2 regions of the Streptomyces sp. TLI_146 genome follow, and region 1 is predicted to be linked to the other one. Evidence: riboswitches for the same ligand, from Rfam matches in the RefSeq annotation. Region 1 holds a riboswitch; the other holds the start of a gene.
The links. A riboswitch is a leader RNA that binds a small molecule or an ion and turns the genes downstream of it on or off. The one in region 1 is predicted to bind cobalamin.
Positions count from the first base shown of each region.

Region 2: linked by a shared signal. The riboswitch ahead of metE (5-methyltetrahydropteroyltriglutamate--homocysteine S-methyltransferase) and the one ahead of BX283_RS36525 (hypothetical protein) in region 1 are both predicted to bind cobalamin.

Region 1 is NZ_PJMX01000001.1:8,210,911-8,216,619, reverse strand. Features, by position in the region: gene BX283_RS41885 (helix-turn-helix transcriptional regulator) at 112-1,146, shown strand; gene BX283_RS36530 (MFS transporter) at 1,271-2,560, shown strand; gene BX283_RS36525 (hypothetical protein) at 2,608-2,994, opposite strand; cobalamin riboswitch at 3,035-3,233, opposite strand; gene BX283_RS36520 (S8 family serine peptidase) at 3,303-5,709, opposite strand, start outside.
Region 2 is NZ_PJMX01000001.1:6,768,434-6,774,142, reverse strand. Features, by position in the region: gene BX283_RS30225 (VOC family protein) at 1-731, shown strand, start outside; gene metE (5-methyltetrahydropteroyltriglutamate--homocysteine S-methyltransferase) at 792-3,113, opposite strand; cobalamin riboswitch at 3,297-3,448, opposite strand; gene BX283_RS30215 (bifunctional nitrate reductase/sulfite reductase flavoprotein subunit alpha) at 3,723-5,709, shown strand, end outside.

The DNA of each region.
Region 1 (5,709 bases):
CGCGCGCTTAGGATGCTGCGCCCCGCCTCCCAGGCCGGAGTCGGCCATTCCCAAATGTCCGGATCGATGGGCTGGTCCGCCCGGCGGGCGGGGGCCCACACTGGGGACGTGATGCCAGGGGGAGAACGGCTGTACCGGGACCTGCGCGAGGTGCTGGTGCCGGGCGCCGGGGTCGAGGACACGGGGGCCGCCCTGTCCGGGGTGATCGCGCCCGTGGTCGCGCATGACGCGCTGCGGCTGGTGGTGATGAACCCGTCGCTGGGAGTGGGCGCCACCGCGCTGGGGTTCTGGCACGGGTACGGACCGGATCTCGGCCATGAGCTGATGACCATCGCCGCCCGGGGCGCCAACTACCCCCAACTGGCCCGCCTGGCACGGCAGAGTGTGCCGGTACTCGTCGCGGACCGCCGCTTCCGCGCGAGCGCGTACGACCGGCTGCTCGCCCGGTACGGGGTCGGCGAGGAGCTCTGCCTGGTCCTGCGGGACGGCCGCGGCGTGTGGGGACTGCTCGGACTGCTGCGGGCCGATGACGGCCGGCCGTTCGACATCGACGACAGGCACCGCATCGCCGACGTCGGGCCGCCGCTGATCGCCGCGGTACGCGGCTACGTGACCACCGGGCCCATCGCGCCCCCCGGGCTCGGGCTGCCGCCCGGCATGCTCGTCGTCGACGCCGAGGGCAAGGTCGCCGCGATGACACCCCAGGCCCGGCAGCGGCAGGCGATGATGGCGCAGCAGCAGGGGGCACCGGACTGGCTCATCGAATACTGCTACGCCTCCCTGTCGTTCGAGGCGCGCGAACACGCCCGCGATCCGCGCCGGCGGTACGCGAGGGTGTGCACCCCCTCGATCGTGCACGGCGAGTGGACCGCGATCGAGGCCCAGCCGCTCGGCGACGACGGCGACGTGGCGATCATCATCCAGCGTGCGACCGGCGAGCTGCTCGTCCCGGCGTTCTGCGACTGGTACGGGATCACCACCCGGGAGCAGCAGGTCGTGCGGCACCTGCAGGACGGCACGGCGCCCAAACAGATCGCCCGGCTCCTCGACCTGTCCGTGCACACGGTCAACGACCACCTCAGGGCGATCTTCCGCAAGACCGGAGCCGGCGGACGCGACGAACTCATGGCCGCCCTCACCGCGTAGAGCCGGACAGGTCTCCGACCCGGGCATGACGGACACGTCGAATGCTCGACCGCTGACCGCCGCCGCGCGAGACCGCCTCGGGTCATTCGGGGGTGCCCACGGGGCCGCTGCTAGCCTCTTGGCCATGATCGGGAAGCGCGCCAGGCCGCGGATATCCGGCTCGTCGGCGCCGAGCGGTCCGCAGCGTGCCCTCATCGCCGCGAGCTTCGTCAGTCGGGTGGGCAACGGGCTGTTCAACACCGCCGCGGTGCTCTACTTCACCCTGGTGGTGCACCTGCCCGCCGCACGGGTCGGTGTCGGCCTCACGGTCGCCGGGCTGGTCGGGCTGCTGGCCGGGATCCCGGCCGGGAACCTGGCCGACCGGTACGGGCCGCGCACGGTCTGGCTGACGGCCCTCGCGATGCAGGCCGCGACGATGGCCGCGTTCGTTCTCATCCACGACTGGGTGACGTTCACGCTCATCGCCACCCTGGACCGGCTGGCGGCGACGGCGGGCGGCGCCGCGGGCGGCGCGATCGTCGCCCGTACCGGCGGTGAACGCCCGGCCGCCTTCAGGGCGAAACTCCGCACCTTCGTCAACCTCGGCGTGGTCCTGGGCACCCTCGGCGCCGCCTTCGCCGTCTCGGCCGACACCCGCGCGGCCTACACCGCGCTCATCCTCGCCAACGCCGCCAGCTTCGCCTGCGCCGGTCTGATCGCCCTGCTCGGCGTCCCGAACTACCGGCCCCTGCCCCGGCCCGAGGAGCACCACCGCTGGGCCGTCCTGTCCGACCGGCCGTACGTGTCCTTCGTCGCGCTCTACGGCGCGATGGGCCTGCAGTACCAGACCGTCTCCCTGCTCCTGCCGATCTGGCTCTCCGCCCACACCGACGCGCCCCGCTGGACCGTGGCGGCGGTCTACGCGGTCAACAGCGGGGTGTGCGCGCTGCTCCAGAGCAGGATCGGCTCCCGGGTGGAGACACCACGCCAGGGCGGCCGGGCGTTCCGCATCGCCGGGCTGCTCTTCCTGGTCAGCTGCCCCTTGATGGCCCTGACCGCGGACGTTCCGGTCTGGGTCGCGCCAGGGCTCGCCGTCCTCGCCGTCTGCGTCCACAGTCTCGGAGAGGTATGGGAGTCCTCGGGCGGCTACGCGCTCGGCTTCGGTCTCGCCCCGGACCATGCCCAGGGGCAGTACCAGGGCCTCTTCGGCATCGGCTTCGACGCGGGGCAGGCCCTGGCTCCGGTGGTCCTCACGACAGCGGTCCTCGGACTCGGACACGCGGGCTGGCTGCTGCTCGGGGTGTTCTTCGCGGCTCTGGGCGCGGCGGGCCCGCCGGTGGCCGCATGGGCGGAGCGCACCCGCCGCTCACCTCACGACACGGCCCACGCGGCACAGGGCCGGTCCGCCGAGGCCCCGCTGCCCGACACGGCCTAGTTTTCCCCGTGTCCCAGGCGCGGTGTCACCCCTACAGCCGAGCCCGCTCATCGCGCCCTGCGGGACGGGGTGAAGGTATAGAGGTCGAGGATGTCGGGGCAGGGCGCGATGCCGGGGCCGCCGGCCCGGACCCAGGCGGCGATGTCCTCCGTGGCGTCGGGGTCGTTGACCAGACCGAGCCAGACCGGACGGGCACCGGCGAGGCGCGCGGCACGAGAGGGCTGGACGACGACCACATTGGCCTGTTCGCAGACGTCGAGGCAGGCGGAGACCCGTACGGGCGCGTGCTCAGCGAGGCGCGCCTGCTGCTGCGCGTGGTCGACCCCGGGCACCTTCGGGCTGCCGCAGCAGCAGTCCCTGCACACCACGATCCGGCACGGCGCCGAGTCGGCCGGGGTGTGCCCGGCGCCGCCTTCTGGTCGCTGCTCCGACATGACCGCTCACGCTCCTCCTCCGGGGAGATCCGCCCCGGTTTCGTCAAGGAGGCGACGACGTGAGTCTCCTGGCTCTCGGGTCGCAGCTCGCCCCGTCCTTCCCACCCGTGTCCGGGCAGTGGTCTGTTCGGGGTTCGCTCGCCGATCACAGTGGCGGGACCGCGCCGGAATTGCACCGGCTTCCTCGTTCCGCGTCGCCTTGTCGTCGGCATCGTCGCACGTCGGACGGTGGAACGTCACCACGATCGGAAGGGGTGACCCGCCCGCCGCTGGGCGGGCGGGTCACCCCTTCCTCCGCAGCTACCCGGTCAGATCTTCAGGCGGTGCACACCTCCCTGCACCGTTCCCACGTACAGCCAGCCGCCGGCGGTCGCCAGGCTCGTGGCGTTGAGGTTCTGCAGGCCGGTGGAGATGTTCTGCCAGTTGCGGCCGCCGTCCGTGGAGCGCAGGACGCCTCGGCCGCCGCGCGGCAGGGCCGCGTCCCAGTGGCTGGTGGTGGCCGCGTACAGAGTGCTGCCGACCGGCAGTATGTCGCTGACCCGCAGCGGGAGCGAACCGGTGTCGGCGGTGCGGAAGGTCTTCCCGCCGTCCGTCGACAGCTTGATCGCCTCGCCGCCGGTCAGCATCGTCGACCCGGTGAACTCGATGGTGTCCACACGTCCGTCGGCGACCTTGGTGATGTCGTCGCCGCCGTTGTCCGAGCGGTAGAGGCCGTCGGGGGCACCGAGCCACAGCCGGTCCGGGTTCTTCGGGTCGCCGGTGACGGCGGTGAAGGAGGTCCGGTCGTGGAGGAGGTTCTTCCAGGTGGCGCCGCCGTCCTCGGTGGAGAACAGGCCCCGGCCCAGCAGGTTTCCGTACGAGACGTACACGCGGTCGGGGTCGGCGGGGTGCACGGCCATGGCGAGGACCGTGCCGTTGCTCTCGCCCTTCTCCTGCCAGGTGGCACCCGCGTCGCCGCTGCGTTGGAGATGGAAGTCGCCCCAGGCGCCGTAGCGCACCCGCCACACGACCCGCGAGTCCTTGGCCGAGGTCTGCAGCAGCCGGGTCGAGAGGCCGATCCTGCCCTCGCCGCCGGTGGTGCCCCACTCCGCTCCGGCGACCGGCAGCGGCGAGCGGTGCGTGCCCTGCTGGCCGGCCGCGAGCAGTTGGTTGCCGCTGACCGCGAGGGAGTTGACGGTGCCGCCCTGGACGCCGAGGCGCCGGTAGTCCTTGCCGTCCGGCGTGCCCCGGTAGACACCGGCCGCGTCCGCCGAGACGGTCAGCGAGCCGTCGGCCCAGCGGTCGAAGTCGGAGGTGGTGGAGGCCTTGTTGACCGCCGGGATGGTGCTCCAATGACGGCCGTGGTCGCGGCCGACCCGGATGTCCTTGCCGTACCCGATGTACATGTCGCCACCGGTGAGAGTGAGGCCCGTACCGCCGTATCCGTGGCTGTCCAGTGTGGCCCAGGTCCTGCCGCCGTCGAAGGAGCCGACGACGCCGGACCCGACCTCGTACATCGCCACGGTCCGGCTGTCCGCGACGACGGTGACGGATACCTTGCCGCCGGCGGGCTCGTACACCTTGGTGGCCTTGCCGAGGGTGCCGGCGGACAGGCCGTCGCGCTTCCACAGCGACTTGCCCGCCGAGAAATAGAGGCTGTCGCCGCCGATCGCCACGTCGTAGACGGCGTCGACGGGGATGCCCAGGGGCTCCACGGACCAGGTGTCGCCGCCGTCCTTGCTGATCAGCAGGTCGGTGGCAGTGACGGCGACGAGGGCCTTGCCCGCCTCGTCGGTGAGGAGGCGGGTGATGGGCGCGTCGGGGGTGTTCAGGGTCCGCCAGGTGCGGCCGCCGTCCTCGGTGCGCAGGATCGAGCCCGTACGGGGAATGCCGGATCTGCTGTTGGCCGCGTACCACCAGCGCTTGGCGTTCTTCGGGTCGATGACGGTGAAGGCCTGGCCGCCCACGTCGCCGAGCGGCAGCCTGGTGTGCTGCTGCCAGGTCGCGCCGTTGTCCTCGGTGGACCAGGGCCCGGGCTTGTTGTACTGGGTCAGGACGGCGGCGCCGGGGGCGCTGCGCGCGGTGGTGATGTCGCCGCTCTCGGAGTTGGGTCCGACGGGCTGCCAGCGGGAGCCGCGGCTGTTCGCGGGGGTGACCTCGAAGCCGTCCCGGTTGCTGGTCAGTGTCTTGCCGTCGGTGGTCCGGCCGTCGGCGGACACCAGATGGGCGCCCTCGCCGCGGCCGGTGATCTCCGCCTGGTAGACGTTTTCGGAGCGCGGTGTGGTGGTGACCGTGTAGGGCCTGCCGTGCGGCGGGGTGACGGTCAGGACCGGCGGCTTCGCCAGCGGCGCCGGGGTGAGGACGACGGCGGTGGACTTGCCGTCGCTCGGGTCGGGGCCGGCCTGGACGAACAACCGCCGTACGACCAGGAGATACGGGACACGCAGTGCGCCGCCGTGCTCGGGGGTGACGGTGACCGTGCCGCTGATCTCCGCCTCGCCCGCCGGGCGGTCGGCCCGCAGGGTCACCGTCGCCGTGGCGTTGCCGCCCGCCGGGACGCGCAGGGTGTCGGGGCTGACCCGGGCCTTGCCGCTCGCCTTCAGGTGGACGGTACGGGCCCTGGTGCCGGAGTTGGTGACCGTGAGCTTCTTGCTGCCGCCCACCGTGTGCCTGGCGAGATCGGCGAGGCCGTAGGAGAGGGCGGCCGGGGTGGTGGTGATGCCGGTGGCCGCCCTG
Region 2 (5,709 bases), 1.4 Mb from region 1:
CGAAGAGCTTCTACGGTGACGTGCTGGGCTGGACGTTCGGCGAGGCGTCGTCGGAGTACGGCAACTACACGCAGGCGTACGCGAACGGCAAGGCGGTGGCGGCCGTCGTGCCGCCGATGCCGGGCCAGGAGGGCCAGTCGGCGTGGTGCCTCTACCTCGCCTCGCCGGATGTCGCCGCCACCGCGAAGAAGATCAAGGACAACGGCGGCGAGGTGCTGATGGAGCCGATGCAGGTCGGCGACTTCGGTTCGATGGCGATCGCCCGCGAGCCCAGCGGCGCCGTCTTCGGCGTGTGGCAGGCGGGCAGCCACGAGGGCTTCGAGGCCAAGGGTGTGCCCGGCTCGTTCTGCTGGGCCGAGTTCTTCACCCGCGACCCGGAAAAGGTCGACGCGTTCCTGCCCGCGGTCTTCCCGTACGGCGCCAAGCAGATGCAGGACGACGCGGCCGACTTCCGGGTCTTCAGCGTGCGTGACGAGATGGTCATGGGGCGCATGAAGATGACGGAGGAGTTCCCGCCCGAGGTGCCGTCGTACGTGAACGTGTACTTCGCGGTCGACAACTGCGACGACGCGGTGGCGAAGGCCACCAAGCGGGGCGGGGTGCTGCGGTTCGGGCCGATGGACACGCCCTTCGGCCGGTTCGCGGCGCTCAGCGACCCGCAGGGCGCGTCCTTCTCGGTGATCGACCTGCAGACGACGCAGGGCGAGATGCCGCAGATGGCCGACGTGTAGCGAGCCGGAAGGGCCCCGGGGTGTGCGGGCACGCGCGCGTGCCCGCACACCCCGGCTGTGTCAAGCCCCCTGCCGCACCTGCGCCCTGACCGTCCGGGCGGCCTCGACGAGGTTCTCCAGGGACTGCCTCGTCTCGGTCCAGCCGCGGGTCTTCAATCCGCAGTCGGGGTTGACCCAGAGCCGTTCCGGGGCGATGGCCGCGAGCCCCTTGCGCAGCAGTGCGGCCGCCTCCTCGGCGCTCGGTACGCGCGGCGAGTGGATGTCGTAGACACCGGGTCCCACCTCGCGCGGATACCCGGCGGCGGCGAGCTCGTCGGCCACCCTCATGTGCGAGCGGGCCGCCTCCAGGCTGATGACGTCGGCGTCGAGGTCGTCGATGGCCTGGAGGATGTCACCGAACTCGGCGTAGCACATGTGGGTGTGGATCTGGGTGTCGGGACGTACGCCCGCGGTGGTCAGGCGGAACGATTCCGTGGCCCAGTCCAGATAGGCGGCGCGGTCCGCGGCGCGCAGCGGCAGCGTCTCGCGCAGAGCGGGCTCGTCGACCTGGATGACCGAAGTACCCGCCGCCTCCAGGTCGTTCACCTCGTCGCGCAGCGCGAGCGCCACCTGGCGGGCGGTCTCCGCGAGCGGCTGGTCGTCGCGGACGAACGACCAGGCCAGCATGGTGACCGGCCCGGTGAGCATGCCCTTGACGGGGCGGTCGGTGAGCGACTGGGCGTACGCGGTCCAGCGCACCGTCATCGGCTTCGGCCGGGAGATGTCGCCGGCCAGGACCGGCGGGCGGACATAGCGCGTGCCGTACGACTGGACCCAGCCGTGCTGGGTGGCGAGGTAGCCGGTCAGCTGCTCGGCGAAGTACTGCACCATGTCGTTGCGTTCGGCCTCGCCGTGGACGAGGACGTCGATGCCCGCCTTCTCCTGGAAGGCGATCACCTCGCGGATCTCGGCCTTGATGCGCTCCTCGTAGCCCTCGGTGTCGACGCGTCCGGCGCGCAGGTCGGCGCGGGCGGTGCGTACCTCGGTGGTCTGCGGGAACGAGCCGATGGTGGTCGTGGGCAGCAGCGGCAGCCGCAGGCGGGCGCGCTGGGCCGGGGCGCGTTCGCCGTACGGCTGGGAGCGGCGGCCGTCGGCCTCGGTGACCGTCGACGTACGCGCGCGTACCGCCGGGTCGTGGGTGAGGGCGGAGCCGGCGCGCGAGGCCAGGTCGGCGCGGTTGGCGGCGAGTTCGGCGGCGATCGCGCCGGTGCCGCCGGTGAGACCGCGGGCCAGGGTCACGGTCTCGGTGGTCTTCTGGTGGGCGAAGGCGAGCCAGCGGGCGATCTGCGGGTCGATGTCGCGTTCGGCCGTCGCGTCGAGCGGGACGTGCAGCAGCGAGCACGACGGTGCCACGTCGACGGTGCCGGCGAGGCCGAGGAGCGTGCCGAGGGCGGCGAGGGACTTCTCGTGGTCGTTGATCCAGATGTTGCGGCCGTCGACGACGCCCGCGACCAGCCGCTTGCCGGGCAGCCCGCCGACGGCGGCGAGGCCGTCGAGGTTGGCGGCGGCCGGTCCCGTGAAGTCCAGGCCGAGGCCCTCCACGGGCGCCTTGGCCAGGACGGGCAGGGCCTCGCCGAGGCGGTCGAAGTAGGAGGCGACCAGCAGCTTGGGTCGGTCGGTGAGGCTGCCGAGCGCCCCATAGGCGCGGGCGGCGGCGTCCAGTTCGGCGGGGCCGCGGTCCTGGACGAGGGCGGGCTCGTCGAGCTGCACCCACTGGGCACCCGCCGCCCGCAGATCGGCGAGCACCTCGGCGTAGACGGGCAGCAGCCGCTCCAGCAGGGCCAGCGGCTGGAAGTCGGCGTCGACGCCGGGTGCGGGCTTGGCCAGCAGGAGGTAGGTGACCGGTCCGACCAGGACGGGCCGGGCCGCGAGGCCGAGCGCCAGCGCCTCGGTGAGCTCGGCGACCTGCTTGCCGGAGTCGGCGGTGAAGACGGTGTCCGGGCCGAGTTCGGGGACCAGGTAGTGGTAGTTGGTGTCGAACCACTTGGTCATCTCCAGCGGCGCCACGTCCTGGGTGCCGCGGGCCATGGCGAAGTAGCCGTCCAGGGTGTCGGTCTCGACGGCGGTGCGGTGCCGGTCGGGGATCGCACCCACCATCACGCTGGTGTCGAGGACGTGGTCGTAGTACGAGAAGTCGCCGGTCGGCACTTCGTCGACGCCTGCCTCCGCGAGCCGGAGCCAATTGGCGCGGCGCAGGTCACGGGCGGTGTCACGGAGGGCGTCGGCGCCGACTCGGCCCTTCCAGTAGCCCTCGATGGCCTTCTTGAGCTCCCGGTCGGGGCCCTGGCGGGGGTAGCCGTACACGGTGGCCCGTGCTGCCGCGGCTGCGGACGTGCTGGTCACGAAACTCTCCTTCGCGAGAATGTCCCGAAATCGACCCTGGTACGGGTCGTGGGCGCGAAGGGATGACGGACAGGGCGGCCCGCGCGGAACGGTGCCCGCGCTCGAACCACCTCTCGTCCCGCCGACCCGCCCACGAGGTCACCAAGATCTCCGCGCGCGATCGGTCGCGCACGGGCAACGGGCAGGTCTTCGGACTCGCGGGCACGCCTGCCGGATTCCCGGCGGACACCTACTGGCCGTCGCTTCCCAGACCCGGCCGGGCCCAGTGCGTATGACGGCGGTCGTTCCCGCTCACCGCTGCGGGGCAGTCCCGGATTCCCACCGGGTTCCCTCTTGCGACGCGCCTGCCTGGCGGGCAGGGCGAACCAGCTGCGAGCGCCACCCTACCCAGACAGGGGGCCGGGGCCACCCCTCACATCGGACGCGCACGCCTCGTGATGTCCGACATCGGAGGCGTGCCGCAGTCGCACACAGGTGCTCACAGCATCGGGGCGCGATTAGTGTGGCCGACGTAACCACTCGTGATCGCCGCACGTGACATCGAAGTAACGGGCATTTCGTACGGTCGGAAACCCAAGGGATCCCGGCCGAGACGAGAGGGGACACCCGTTGACCGCACAGGCCACGCGGGCCGCCACCGAACAGGTGCGCACGGTCTGCTCGTACTGCGGTGTGGGCTGCGGGATGGTCCTCGACATCGCCATGGGGCCGGACGGCCGGCGCACGGTGCTCAAGGCCTCCGGTGACAAATCACACCCGACCAACTCCGGTCGGCTGTGCACCAAGGGCGCGACGACGGCCGACATGCTGGCCGCTCCGGGACGCCTGTCCACCGCGCTGGTACGGGGTGAGCGCGGGGCCGAGCCGGTGCCCGCCGGTGTCGACGCGATGATCGCCGAGGCGGCGGGCAGGTTGCGGGCGATCGTCGACGAGCACGGGCCGGACGCCGTCGCGTTGTACGTGTCCGGTCAGATGAGCCTGGAGGCACAGTATCTGGCCAACAAGCTGACCAAGGGGTTCATCGGCACCAACCAGATCGAGTCCAACTCCCGGCTGTGCATGGCGAGTGCGGGCAGCGGCTACAAGCTGTCGCTGGGCGCGGACGGGCCGCCCGGCTCGTACCAGGACTTCGAGAAGGCGGACGTCTTCCTGGTCATCGGGTCAAACATGGCCGACTGTCATCCCATCCTCTTTCTGAGGATGATGGAGCGCGTCAAGGCCGGGGCGAAGCTGATCGTCGTCGACCCGCGCCGCACCGCGACCGCCGCCAAGGCAGATCTGTTCCTCCAGATCAAGCCGGGCACGGATCTCGCGCTGCTCAACGGCCTGCTGCACCTGCTCCAGGAGAACGGGCACACCGATCCCGCCTTCATCGCCGAGTACACCGAGGGCTGGGAGGCGATGGGCGAGTTCCTGGCCGACTACCCACCCGCCTCGGTCGCACAGACCACCGGGATCCCCGAGGACGACATCCGTACGGCGGCGCGGTGGATCGGCGCGGCCGGGGAGTGGATGAGCTGCTGGACCATGGGGCTCAACCAGTCCACCCACGGCACCTGGAACACCAACGCCCTGGTCAACCTGCATCTGGCGACCGGAGCGATCTGCCGCCCCGGCAGCGGCCCGTTCTCGCTCACCGGCCAGCCGAACGCCATGGGCGGCCGCGAGATGGGCTACATGGGCCCCGGGCTGCCCGGCCAGCGCTCGGTGCTCGTGGACGAGGAGCGGGCCTTCACCGAGGAGCTGTGGGGGCTGGAGCCGGGCACGCTGCGCACCGACGGGGCGGGGCTCGGCACCGTCGAACTCTTCCGGCGGATGGCCGACGGCGACATCAAGGCGTGCTGGGTGATCTGCACCAACCCGGTGGCCTCCGTCGCCAACCGCCGCACCGTCGTCGAAGGCCTGCGGGCGGCCGAGTTCGTCGTCGTCCAGGACGTGTTCGCCGAGACCGAGACCACCGCGTACGCGGACGTGGTGCTGCCGGGCGCCCTGTGGACCGAGGCCGAGGGTGTCCTCATCAACAGCGAGCGCAACCTCACCCTCGCCCGGCAGGCCGTCGACGCGCCCGGCGAGGCGCTGCCCGACTGGCAGATCATCGCGCGCGTGGCGTGCGCGATGGGGTACGAGGAGGCGTTCAGCTACACGGGTCCCGAGGAGGTCTTCGAGGAGATCAAGCGGGCCTGGAACCCGAAGACCGGCTACGACCTGCGCGGGGTGACGTACGAGCGGCTGCGCGCCACGCCGGTGCAGTGGCCCGCCCCGACCACCGAGGGTCCCGACCGCAACCCGATCCGGTACGTGACCGAGGACGGCGGCGGTCCGGTGTTCCCTACGGCAAGCGGGCGGGCCGTCTTCCACGCGCGCCCGCACCTGCCGGCCGCCGAGATGCCCGACGACGACTTCCCGTTCGTGCTCAACACCGGGCGGCTGCAGCACCAGTGGCACACGCTCACCAAGACGGGGAAGGTGGCCAAGCTCAACAAGCTCAACCCGGCGCCGTTCGTGGAGGTGCATCCCCAGGACGCCGAACGCCTCGGCATCGCCGAGGGCGACGGGGTGGAGATCGCCTCCCGGCGCGGACGGGCGGTGCTGCCCG